Regions from separate parts of the Staphylococcus muscae genome, predicted to be linked through region 1. Evidence: predicted binding sites of a transcription regulator. Region 1 holds the regulator's gene; each other region holds the start of a gene.
The links. Region 1 encodes Rex, which represses fermentation and respiration genes when NADH is low (regulators of the CRP and FNR family bind a similar motif). Its sites were predicted from a motif close to TTGTGAAATATTTCACAA; they were not measured.

Region 1 (3,326 bases):
ATGAACCCACTAAAATACCGAGTACGAGGAAAACACCCCAATCCAATACAGTAACATTACCTGTTGTTAAAAATTGAACGATATGTGCAGATGGTGTCGTAATCCCTAATCCACCTTCACGTCCAGTCGAAATGCTCATTGGCCATGCAATCATTGCAATCAAGCCGACTGCAATCGCTGCAACGAAAGGATGATAACGACGTTCGAACAATATGTGTCTAATCCCTGTGTAACGTTGCTTTAATCTCGGAACTGCAATGGTTGGTTTTGGTTTACGTAACGTTTTTACAACGAAAAATGTTGTAATACCCACTAAAAGTACGAGCCATACCCAATATGGCACACCTGTTGAGACAGACATATCTGCATTTGCAACTGTATAACTTTGTAAACGTTTGTTGATCGGTGCTAAAATACCAAATTTTGAAATAGCTGCAAAAAGTGCATAAAATCCGAGTGCGATCCAACTTCCGATAAGCCCTTCACCTGCACGATAATACGTTCCGGTTGCACAGCCGCCTGCTAAGATAATGCCGACACCGAAGATGAACGAACCAATAATTGTACCAACAATAGGAAATGTTCCGTTATCGATCGTAATGAAACCAGCTGCTTGTAGTCCGAAAATGCCAATTGCTTGAATTGTAATTGCAACAAGTAATGCATAGAACATCTTGTTATTCTTTTGAACGTACATATCGCGGAATCCACCTGTCAAACAGAATCTTGTACGTTGCATCACAAATCCTAGCAATGCTCCAACGATTAAACCACTGAAAATAGTCCAAATCATTTTACCAACCTCCTATATCCGATTAACATTATCTGAATTATATAGAATGTTATTTCATAATGCAAGGGTTAGTATAAAATTTCATAAATCTGTCCCTTTCTTGTATAGGGGTGAATAATCCGCAACATTTTTAAAGATTATTTTTCTGTAAAACATCTCAGCTTCAAAACCAGTTTCTACACTATTTTGAGAAATCAACATAAAAAAACATCAAAATTCAAACGTTGAATTTTGATGACTTATTTTCTTACATATTCAATAATCTATGTCGAATGTATTATGCTTGTAATGTTGAATTGTAATTTTTCATAAAAAAGAGTAATGATTGAAGTTCTACACCAAGATCAATTTGATGAACTTGTACCGATTGCGGCACTTGTACTCGCTTTGGCGTGAAGTTAAGAATACCTTTAATGCCTGCTTCAACAAGTTGATCTGTAACCGCTTGTGCTGCAGATTCCGGTGTTGCAATAATCACCACTTCAAGTTTTTCCTTCTTAATAATTTCTGTCATATCTGACATTGGTTTAACAAGGACATTACCGATTGTTTCACCAATCACTTCTGGACGTATATCAAATGCTTCTGTAATTGTCATATCATCGTGGATGGAGAAGTTGTAAGTAATCAATGCGTGTCCGAGATTCCCGACACCTACAATGCCGATGTGAATCTCTTCAGAGTCACTTAATTCTGATTTGAAAAAGTCTAGAAGGTTGTCAATGTTATAGCCGTATCCTTTTTTGCCAAGCTCGCCAAAATAAGAGAAGTCACGTCGAATCGTTGCAGAATCGATATTTAATCCTTCGCTAATTGCTTTAGAATTGACGCGATTTTCACCTTTCGCCTTTAACGTGTTTACAAACCGATAATACAAAGGTAGGCGTTTTAAGGTCGCTCTTGGAATTTTCACCGTTTCTTTAGCCATTTCACAATCCTCCAAAAATATTTCTAAAACATATGTGATACATTTCACAGCACAACACTATAATTATAACTGACTTTCACTCAGAAAGAAACATTTACATTTTGATGGGTATATTTTTGTTGTACAATATATGTTAATGAAAGGAGCATCCCACATGATATTAATGCAACTCAGTCAGATTTCAAAGTCCTTTGATGGCGAAACAATTTTTGATGGTGTCAACTTTGAAGTGAAAACCGGTGAACGCATTGGCATTGTTGGTCGTAACGGAGCAGGAAAATCCACTTTAATGAAGATCATTGCAGGTGTTGAAGCATACGAAGAGGGTCATATCTCAAAGATTAAAAACTTAAAAATGGGTTATCTGACACAGCAAATGACACTCAACACTCAAAAAACTGTGTTTGAAGAGATGTTACAACCATTTAAACATCTTAAGCAACTCGGTGACAAGATGCAAGAAGAAACGGATTGGCTCGCTCGACACGCAGATCGCTATGATTCGGATGCTTATCAAGAACATATGAAGCGTTACGAAAGTATATCGAACGAGTTTGAAAAGCAAGGCGGCTATGATTATGAACGTAAAATAAAGACTGTTTTAAACGGGCTGCATTTTACGGAAAACGACTATCATCGCCCTGTAAATGACTTCAGTGGTGGACAAAAAACACGCCTTTCACTCGCACAGATGTTGTTGCGTGAACCAGATTTATTGTTACTTGATGAGCCAACAAACCATCTCGATATGGAAACGACCGCATGGTTGGAAGACTATTTAAAGTTTTTCAAAGGTGCTATCGTCATTATCTCACACGATCGTTACTTTCTAGATAAAATTGTCACACAAATATATGATGTCTCTTTAGGTGAAGTGAAGCACTATGTGGGTAACTATGGTAAATTTATTACCCAACGTGATCAATACTATCAAAAGCGACTCGCAGAATATGAGCGACAACAAGATGAAATCAAACGCTTGGAAACCTTCGTCGAAAAAAATATTACACGTGCTTCTACAAGTGGTATGGCAAAAAGCCGACGAAAAGTTTTAGAAAAAATGACACGCTTAGAAAAACCTATGTTGGATGCAAGGAGTGCGGATATTCGTTTTGACTTCGATCGCAATACAGGTAACGATGTGATGCACATACGTGATTTAGAAGTAGGATACGAAACCCCGATTACAAAGCCAATCAATATGGAAGTATCAAAAGGAGATCATATTGCGATTATCGGTCCAAATGGGATTGGAAAATCTACATTAATCAAAACACTTGCTGGACGTCTCAGTGCCTTAGCAGGTCAAGTGATTCCAGGTGCTAACTTAAAAATTGGCTACTACGATCAAAAACAAGCAGAGTTTCAGTCTAGTAAAACCATTTTAGATTATGTTTGGGATCAATATCGTCATATGCCCGAAAAAGATGTTCGTGCGGTTCTCGGTCGCTTTCTTTTCACTCAAGATGATGTTCAAAAAATTATCAATGACTTATCAGGTGGCGAAAAGGCACGACTTCAACTTGCACTACTAATGTTAGAACGCAATAATGTGCTTATCCTTGACGAGCCTACCAATCACCTTGATATTGATTCTAAAGAGAT
Region 2 (3,326 bases), 870 kb from region 1:
ACGCCAGAACCTAAGAATAATTGTGGTTTTTCTGCGTTGTGTACTTGGAAACCACCCACAGGTGCAGATAAGTTAATCATGTCGCCTTCTTTGAACTCGTCATGTAAAATTGTAGAAACTTCACCTTCATGACCTTCACTCACTTCACGGCGTACACCGAATGTAATGAAGTCTTTACCACCGTCAACGATTGAGTAGTGACGTTTTGCACGGTAAGGTAACTTTTCGCTTTCAACATCAACTGTAATATATTGACCAGGGACAAATTGGCTTAAGTCTTGATCACTTGATACAACAGTGAAAGCTTTGATGTTGTGTGTGACTTCTTCAATTTTTTCGATTTTGAAAGGTTTGAAACCTTCCCAAGCCATTCCTGCATAGATGTCTTTTTCAATTGAAATAAATGCGTCTGCGATCACACCGTATGCTTTTGCCCAAGTTTTGATGATTGGGTGGTTTTCATCCACACCAACTACGTCTTGGATTGCAGCTAATAGGTTTTCACCAACGATAGGGTAGTGTTCTTCGCGTACATCTAATGCGCAGTGTTTGTATCCAATTTCTTTGACGATTGGCACAATTGGTGTAAAGTCTTCAATATTCATTGCAGCAGCAAGTACAGATTGCGCTAAAGCTGTTGATTGAAAACCTTTTTTCTGGTTTGTTTGGTTAAACATATTGCGTAGTTCAGGATGTTGACTGAACATTCTATTGTAGAATCGTGATGTGATTTCCGTACCTTTTTCTTTTAATACGGGAACTGTTTCTAAAATAATCCCTTTTTCTTCTTGTGTTAACACAACAATCACTCCTTAAAGGTATTTACTCTTTATATTATTCACTAACTATCTGTATGCGTAAATAAAAACGCATGCAATAGCGAGTGAGATAACAAGTGTTCACAAAAATAAAACATGTAAGTCCATAGTAGGATTCCATCTTGTCCAAAAAAATGTATAATAGTCTGTGACAGTACATACAGAATGGAGGACCACACCAAATATGAACAAATTACTTCAATCGTTATCAGCTATTGGTGTTTCAGCAACACTAGTCACACCTAATCTCAGCGTAGAAGCAACTTCTAACACCATCCCTTCTATTAAAGGAACAGAAGATGCTATTGTTGAAGTGGGTAAAACATACAACCCATTAGCTGGTGTAACTGCATACGATAAAGAAGACGGTGATTTGACTGATAAAATCAAGGTCAATGGTCATTTTGATACGTCAAAAGCAGGGACGTACCAACTGGAGTACCAAGTCATTGACTCTGATGGTGCCATTGAAACATCTTCTCGTGTCATACAAGTTGTTGATGCACCGCAATAGGTGAGATGAAAAGGCTAGTCGTCGTCAGCGTAATATAAGCGCTTACATCGACAAGTCTTTTTCTTTTTATAATATCTCACTTGATAGCACATGTTCATTTTACAAATGAGAGAAAATGTAAGCTATTAGCAAATTCCCTATATCTATATGACAAATACCCTTCTTTTAATGATAAACATTTTCAATTACAAACATTTAGAAAGCGTTTCCAAACCTTGCCCCGCTTATATCTACTCACATTTCAATTGATTTTCTACGTTTTAAGCCATTTCACAAAATGTACACATATTTTTTGAGGTGCTCTCATCCCGTGCCACGCCTAGATTGGCAAGGTTATCACGTTTTTTTATTTGCCAAAATAACAAAAAGCCTCTTGTAAATATTACATATTATTTTAAAATTGGTATAAGCCCTACAATAGTACAATTAGGAGGTTAAAAAAGTGTCAAAATTAAAGTCTTTGCTTCTAACGTTTGGAACACTGTTTTTATTAACAGGTTGTTCTAATATGGAAGTCTTAAACCCAAAAGGGCCACAAGCAAGTGAATTGAGATTTTTGATTATCTACTCAATTATCTTCATGGTTGGCATTGTTGCGGTTGTATGTATCCTTTTTGCTGTTTTCACTTGGAAATACCGTTATACGAAAACAACAGAATCAGGTAAAGTACACCACAACGCAATTCTTGAAACAGTTTGGTTTATCATTCCTGTGTTTATTTTAATTGCATTAATGATTCCTACTGTTAAATCACTTTACGATTTTGAGGAGCCGCCTAAAGCTGAAGACGACCCAATCGTTGTCTACGCAGTCAGTGGCGGTTACAAATGGTTCTTCGCATATCCTGATGAAAAAATTGAAACAGTGAACCATTTAACAATTCCAACAAATCGTCCAATTACGTTCAAGCTTCAAGCGATGGACACAATGACAAGTTTCTGGATTCCACAACTTCACGGTCAAAAATATGCGATGACTGGAATGACAATGGAATGGACAATGCAAGCAGATGAGGAAGGTACTTATCGTGGACGTAACTCAAACTTCAATGGTGAAGGTTTCTCACGTCATACTTTCCAAGTTAATGCAGTAAGTCAAGAAAAATATGATGAATGGGTGAAAAAAGCGCAATCACAGAAAGTCATCGATCAAGATACTTTCGACAAACAACTTTTACCTATCACAAAAAATGAACAGTTAACATTCAGCGGTACGCACATGGCATTCGTTGATCCGGCTGCAGATCCGGAATACATCTTCCATGCATATAAACGCTTTAACTTTGTTCAGAAGGACTTAAACTTCACACATGATCAAACAACAGGTGTTTTAAGCGAACCAAACAAACCAGCACGTGAAGTGACGGTTACGAATGAAAACTACCCACGCCATGGTATGGAACCTGCTATCCTTAAGAACGATGAAAAATATGACAATGAGTTCAAGAAGGATGAAGAACATACAATGGATGAAATGGAATCAATTCAAAAAGGTGCCAAAGATGCTAAGGCACACAAAGATCATAAAAGTGGAGGTGGACATTAATGATGAACTTTCCATGGGATGAGCTTCTCGTACGTGGTAACTGGATGATTACCATGGCTCAAATTAGTGCACCATTCTTAGTGATTGGTGTCATTGCCGCAATTACGTACTTTAAGCTTTGGGGATATTTATACAAGGAATGGTTCATGTCAGTCGACCACAAGAAGATTGGTTTAATGTACCTAATCTGTGCCGTGTTAATGTTTGTTCGTGGTGGTATTGATGCGATCCTACTACGTATCCAATTAACAATTCCGGACAACCCATTCTTAGATTCAAATCACTATAACGAAATCTTTTCAACGCACGGTGTAATCATGATTATTTTCATGGCGATGCCACTTGTAATTGGTTTAATGAACATCATCATTCCATTACAAATTGGTGCACGTGACGTTGCATTCCCAGTACTTAACAACATTAGTTTCTGGTTATTTGTAGCAGGTAT
Region 3 (3,326 bases), 300 kb from region 1:
AATGTGTGTAAATATTTTTAGCTTGATAGACCTTACCTAACTTCACATCTTTATTGGAGCGACGTGTGTACAGATTTAAATCTTTCCATATTTTTATGTTAGATTTGGTGATCGTAATGTTTTTGTTATATTTGATAGGCTTTGGATCGGCACTCCACTTCTTGATAAGAGCTAACTTCTCTTTGTTTATTCGTGTCCCATAATTGTAGTTGGAAAATCCATTAGTATGGATACCTATTATTAAGTTTTTGTCATTTAAAATTGGACTGCCACTCTCGCCATTATATGTGTCTACATCATAAAATAAATTATCATTTGTAAAACTAAGCAAAGTACCTTTTCCTGAATATTGAGTGATAGATCCCTTGTCTCCTGGATATCCAGCAATTTGAAGTGTTTGATTGAGAGAAAGATCTTGTGAAAAGGAAAAATAACCAGTTTTGCATCCTAAATTATTGTCTAATTTCAGAATAGCGAAATCGTACTTGGGTAAACCAGTAGTCTCCCATTCTTTTTGGAGAAATTTTTGAGTGACATGAGCTTGCCCTATTGGCAGTTTTGATTTTGATAGACCTGCATAAACTGTTATATTTTTTGCAAATCCTCCTAGTTCTGAAGAGTAAACATTATGTGCAGCAGTCAATACTGTATTCTTATTAATCATTGCTCCAGTACCAGTACCAGTATTATTTTTGAATTTTATATCTAAAAGTACAATTTTTTTATAAGGGTTTTTAAGATAGTCTTTTACAACAGTTCTAGTATCTTTCCCAATTATTTTTTCATTAAAGAGAGAAGAATTATTCTGTATGGCTTTTAATCCTTCTTGTGGAATATCATAGTTTGTTGGTGTGGGAGCTTCAGTAGCATCGGTGGCTTTCAAAACATCATCATTTTGTGCAGATAGTGTATCTGCATTGCCAAACAAGTAAGTTATTGCAAGTATACTTAATGCGAATGTGACAAATCCTTTTCTTAGCATGTATGACTCCTTTCTGACATCACTCATTTCTCTATTAGTGATTTGATAACAATAAAATAATACTTTTCATCTAAGGGGTAAATCTTTTTGTAAAATAGCTTTTGTGTGTAGAAAATTATTTTTACGAAAAATTCATTTGGGTTAAATGTGAGAACAAGAGAAGAAATAACTGGGAGTATAGTTGAAAGTATTGTTTTCATAGGTTTTAGTGATATATTATTTAAGATTTCAATAAATAACTATTGATTCTATTGCATGTTCAGTAGGGTTATCTTTATGCTTATGCACAAGAGGCTATTGGTGAACGATTGTTTTATTACAATAGTGTAATGTCGTTTTAATAATTTGTGAGATGGATGGAATAGATGTTGGTTAAAGTGTGTTTAAGTGACATTTTAAAAAGGATTTAACAGTGCAGTGATATGCTTTTTAGATGTGTCTGTTTTGTGTTAGGGGATACCCCTGCAAGAGTATAGGGGAAGTCCTTATGTTATGTATTTCACAATAACGTTACACTGAAAGTGAACAAGCGTATCAAAAGTTAATAGCATCATAACCCTTTTTGATACAAGAGATCTATTAAAGAAAAAGGTGAATCAATTATGGATAAGTCAAAAGCTGGTTTGCAGTTAGGGCTTCAAACGCTCAGTTTAGTTGCTGGGTTTATGGCATGGACAATCATTGCACCATTAATGCCATTTATTTCCCAAGATATTGAAATTACAAGCGGTCAATTATCAATCATTTTAGCTATCCCTGTTATTTTAGGTTCAGTATTACGTGTGCCATTCGGTTACTTAACAAATATCGTTGGTGCGAAATGGGTATTCTTTACAAGTTTCGTTGTATTACTTGTCCCAATTTTCTTATTGAGCCAAGCATCAACACCAGGTAACTTAATGTTCGCAGGTTTCTTCCTAGGTGTAGGGGGCGCGATCTTCTCAGTAGGTGTTACATCAATTCCTAAATACTTCGCAAAAGATAAAGTCGGTCTTGCAAATGGTATTTACGGTATGGGTAACTTAGGTACAGCTGTATCAGCATTCTTAGCACCACCAATCGCAGGAATTATCGGTTGGCAAAACACAGTAATGAGCTATTTAGCAGTTATGGTTGTATTTGCACTTATCATGTTCTTCTTAGGTGACGGTAACGAACCTAAAGTAAAAGTACCTTTAGTAGAGCAATCACGTATTCTATTGAAAAACTACAAATTGTACTACTTAAGTTTCTGGTACTTCATCACATTCGGCGCGTTCGTAGCATTCGGTCTTTTCTTACCGAACTTCTTAGTTGAACACTTCGGTGTAGACAAAGTAGACGCAGGTATTCGTACGGGTGTATTCATCGCTATCGCAACATTACTTCGTCCTATCGGTGGTATGTTAGGGGATAAATTTGATGCGGTAACAATGTTAAAAGCATTCTTCTCAATTATGATTGTAGGTGCATTAATCATTGGTTTATCTGACGGTATCTTCTTATTCACAGTGGGTTGTTTAACAGTAAGTGTTTGTGCGGGTATCGGTAACGGTCTTATCTTCAAACTTGTACCACACTATTTCTCAAAAGAAGCGGGTGTTGCAAACGGTATCGTATCAATGATGGGTGGTCTTGGTGGTTTCTTCCCACCACTTGTTATCTCTGCAGTCACTTCAATGACAGGTAGCAGTAACTTAGCATTCATTCTACTTGCTATTTTCGGTGTTGTTGCATTGTTAACAATGTTTAACTTAGCAAAACGCGAAAAAACAGCAGGTGTTCAATAATTATTTAAATAAAAGACACTGTATTTATCAATTACGGTAAATACAGTGTCTTTTGTTATTTATGTGTTTAAAAAGTGTTTTTGTATTATAGTCGATAAGACGACTGGTAATTCTTCAAAAGCACTTTTTTTATGAATACGTTCAGTGACTTTGTGCGCATCTTTGCCAATAGGACCGCAATTCATAAGAGGGGCTTGAATATTTTTGATCGCTTGGAATGGGATAGAATAAGTATTATTGAAAACAGGTGTATTATTCTCATAAGCTTCAAACCCTGCTCCGTTTGGTGAAGGTGAGACATAACTCAGGTCACTAATACCGTTGAAGTAGTGAATGCGTTTTGATGTACGTCCAAAGTGTTCTCGCAATGTTGTATCTATTGTTGAACCAATTGCTTCAGTCAGTGGATGATAAGAAGCATTGGTCGCTGGATAATAAGGTGGTGCAAAGAATGTCACAACAGTTGGTCCAAGCTCTCGACATAGATTCATCAAAGCATCTACAATTGCGATGGATTGAAGATGTGGCTCACTTTCGGTTTGGATTTGTGTCTCAATGAGTTGATGTACGGTATC
Region 4 (3,326 bases), 230 kb from region 1:
CAATACGTGCTGGGCTCGATGTGATTGTCAATACAAATCAGATGACAGAAATCAGTGACTTCAGCCATTTGCCATTAACAGATAAAGATACAGATTTATCAACGTTAATTGAACGTTATTTTGAAGGGAGAAAGCGATGAATTTTGAACAGCTCATGTTTTTTATTGTTATTCCATTATGTTTTATTGCTGGTAATTTAGTCATCGCACCGAGAAGGCAACGACATATCCCAATGCGTATACACGTGTTGTCATGTGTTGTTGGACTCATTATTTATGCGATTGGTATGGTTATTTTATATCGCTTTTTCCTATAATAAAAACCCCCGTTCATACAAGCAATGACATTGCAGATGTATGAGCGGGGGTTATAACGTTATCTCAATAAGAAGATGGCTGCCAGAATCAAAATGATAAGTATCGCATCAATGCCAATGAGTAGTTTCATACGTGGATTGGCATTGCCTTCTTTTAATTCTTTATTATACATGTATATATTGGGAATTGAACCAACGAGTAATAGTACAATTGCAATCATACCAAGTGTATACATCTTACCGCACTCCTTTTATTCGACCGTAAATGTAACCGACGATTACAGCAATCCCAATACCAATCAGTGTACAAATAATAGGTTCACCTAGTTTTGTGCCGATTAATGCACCTGATGCTACACCGATGATTAATGGCACACCATACTGTATACGGTGTTTTTCAGAGTCGAGCAGTGTGAAAGTCAGCATGTAGAGCACACCGAATGTTAGTGCAACGAGTAATGACTTGAAAATAATTGTTGGTGTTGATGCTGTATGTGACATAAAATTGACTGTAAAAAAGATGATGCCAAGAAACAATGAAATAACGACAGCTTTCTGTGTGCGTTTCATGTGAACCTCCATCAAAAAATTTGTACAGTCAGTATACCATAGACATCTACAAACTACTTAGTGAGCTGTTGTGATTTGTTCGCTTTTTTAATCGTTTCAAACTGCCCGTGATCATTCAAGTAAGCATAGAATAAACCAATAATAAGACCACCACCGATATAGTTACCGATAAATGCAGCTACAATATTTTTTAACATACCGAGCGCATGAACAGCAGAAAAATCATAAAATAATTGACCGACGAACAAAGTGGCATTATAAACAACGTGCTCAAATCCCATAAATGCAAAGATTGTTACACCGAACATCATGACAAACATTTTTGCTAAAACATCATCGATTTGCATAGCAATCACAAGTGCAATATTGATGAAGAAGTTTGCAAAAATCGCACGCACAAGTATGTTTTGAAAATTGTATACTTCGGCTTTCGAGTGTATCATCTGATCCAACAAGGCAACCATTTCTGGTGACATGACATCACTGACACGTAATATGGCAAAAAAGATGAATGCGCCTGCAATATTACCGAAGAAGCAGAGCATAAAAATCTTTAATACACGGAGAGGTTGGATAAGGTGATAATAAAGTCCTACTGTAAAGTACATGAAATTACTGGTGAGCAGTTCGGAGTTGGTGAATAAGATTAATACGAGTGCAAAGCTGAATGTGATCGAGCCAATCATATTGACGACGCCAAGAGGTACATCAGGTGCAAACGTTGTTTTAACCATTAAAACAAATACAGAGATGATGCTAATAATAAAACCTGCCATCATCGCACGCATCAAGTAACGCTTCATGTAGAAACTGTGCAAGACATCCTTTTTTTGAATGGTTTCGATAATATTTGAAACCCATTTACGACCGTAAAAAATCGTATCCCATTTAATATTCGTATCATTCATACGACAAATTTCCTTTCGTTGTGTAATAGAATCTAGTATAACGCTTTAAACCGATAATGTGAATGTGTTCACATAACGTTTTGTGTCGATAAGATGACATTTGCAATTTTATGTGCAGATGAATAATAATTCTGATAATAGATTTTGCAAATCATATAAAGTGATGGTGGAATAAATAAATCGTCTCGCTTATTAAAATGGCATTCAGAATCGTTTTCTTTTTGAAGAAAATGATTAAATACTGTTATATCAGTACTTTTGAGGTTTTGTTACCATCTATCTTGAAGTGTTTATTCAATATAAAGTGGGTGTGACATATCATGTACGTTGTTTTTGAATATGACAATAAAAAGTTCACAGCTAAGCCAAAAAGTGTGAAGTGAAAAATCTACTTTAAACATTAGTGAAATATAGTATAATAACGAAGAAAAAGTTTACATGCTTTTGAAAATTAGGGGTTTCAAGGAGATGGTGGATTGTCATGGAAGATAATCAATTACAAAGAGGGCTGAGCTCTCGTCAAATTCAAATGATTGCGCTTGGGGGCACAATCGGTGTTGGCTTGTTCATGGGGGCATCAAGTACAATTGCTTGGACGGGACCATCTGTTATTTTCGCATATTTATTGGCTGGGCTCTTCTTATTCTTAGTCATGCGTGCGATGGGTGAGATGGTGTATTTATATCCAACGACAGGTTCATTTGCGAACTATGCAACAGATTACTTACATCCGGTTGCAGGTTACGTGACTGCTTGGGCGAACATCTTTCAATGGATTGTCGTAGGGATGTCTGAAGTTATTGCTGTCGGTGAATACATGAAGTTCTGGTGGCCAGAGTTACCAACATGGATTCCGGGAGTCATTGTTATCGTCATTTTAACTGCAGCTAATGCGATATCAGTTAAAGCTTTCGGTGAGTTCGAATTTTGGTTTGCGATGATTAAGATTGTCACAATTATTTTGATGATTATTGCAGGTTTTGGTCTGATCTTCTTCGGAATTGGTAACGGGGGCGTACCAATTGGATTGAGTAACTTAACAGAGCACGGTGGTTTCTTGCCAAACGGTTGGTTGGGCTTCTTCTTCGCATTATCTATCGTTATCGGTTCATATCAGGGTGTTGAGCTGATCGGTATTACAGCAGGTGAAACAAAAGATCCACAGAAGAATATTAAAAAAGCAGTCAACGGGGTTATCTGGCGAATTTTAATCTTCTACATCGGTGCGATTTTCGTAATCGTAACAGTGTATCCGTGGAATGAACTACAAGACCTTGGTTCACCATTTGTGGCAACTTTTGCGAAGGTCGGTATTACGATTGCGGCAGGTCTTATTAACTTTGTTGTTATCACAGCAGCAATGTCAGGTTGTAACTCAGGTATCTTTAGTTCAAGTCGTATGATTTTTACATTGGCACAACATGGTCAATTGCCAAAAATCTTCACTAAAATCATGAGAAATGGTGTACCATTCTATACAGTGTTAGCTGTATCAATCGGTATTTTTGTAGGTGTTATTTTAAACGTTGTCC

Region 2: the regulator Rex is predicted to act here: its motif matches at 1,591-1,608, upstream of qoxA (cytochrome aa3 quinol oxidase subunit II).
Region 3: the regulator Rex is predicted to act here: its motif matches at 1,470-1,487, upstream of C7J88_RS06125 (nitrate/nitrite transporter).
Region 4: the regulator Rex is predicted to act here: its motif matches at 1,851-1,868, upstream of C7J88_RS05775 (formate/nitrite transporter family protein).

The regions. Positions count from the first base shown of each region.
Region 1 covers NZ_CP027848.1:909,063-912,388, forward strand. Annotated here, with positions in the region: gene C7J88_RS04510 (YeeE/YedE family protein) at 1-793, opposite strand, end outside; gene C7J88_RS04515 (redox-sensing transcriptional repressor Rex) at 1,071-1,721, opposite strand; gene abc-f (ribosomal protection-like ABC-F family protein) at 1,876-3,326, shown strand, end outside.
Region 2 covers NZ_CP027848.1:34,145-37,470, forward strand. Annotated here, with positions in the region: gene C7J88_RS00165 (globin domain-containing protein) at 1-800, opposite strand, end outside; gene C7J88_RS00170 (immunoglobulin-like domain-containing protein) at 1,003-1,332, shown strand; gene qoxA (cytochrome aa3 quinol oxidase subunit II) at 1,775-2,878, shown strand; gene qoxB (cytochrome aa3 quinol oxidase subunit I) at 2,881-3,326, shown strand, end outside.
Region 3 covers NZ_CP027848.1:1,209,149-1,212,474, reverse strand. Annotated here, with positions in the region: gene C7J88_RS06130 (trypsin-like serine peptidase) at 1-982, opposite strand, end outside; gene C7J88_RS06125 (nitrate/nitrite transporter) at 1,585-2,751, shown strand; gene C7J88_RS06120 (M20/M25/M40 family metallo-hydrolase) at 2,811-3,326, opposite strand, start outside.
Region 4 covers NZ_CP027848.1:1,138,770-1,142,095, reverse strand. Annotated here, with positions in the region: gene C7J88_RS05790 (HAD family hydrolase) at 1-140, shown strand, start outside; gene C7J88_RS05785 (hypothetical protein) at 137-316, shown strand; gene C7J88_RS10545 (hypothetical protein) at 376-552, opposite strand; gene C7J88_RS05780 (hypothetical protein) at 554-886, opposite strand; gene C7J88_RS05775 (formate/nitrite transporter family protein) at 940-1,794, opposite strand; gene C7J88_RS05770 (amino acid permease) at 2,276-3,326, shown strand, end outside.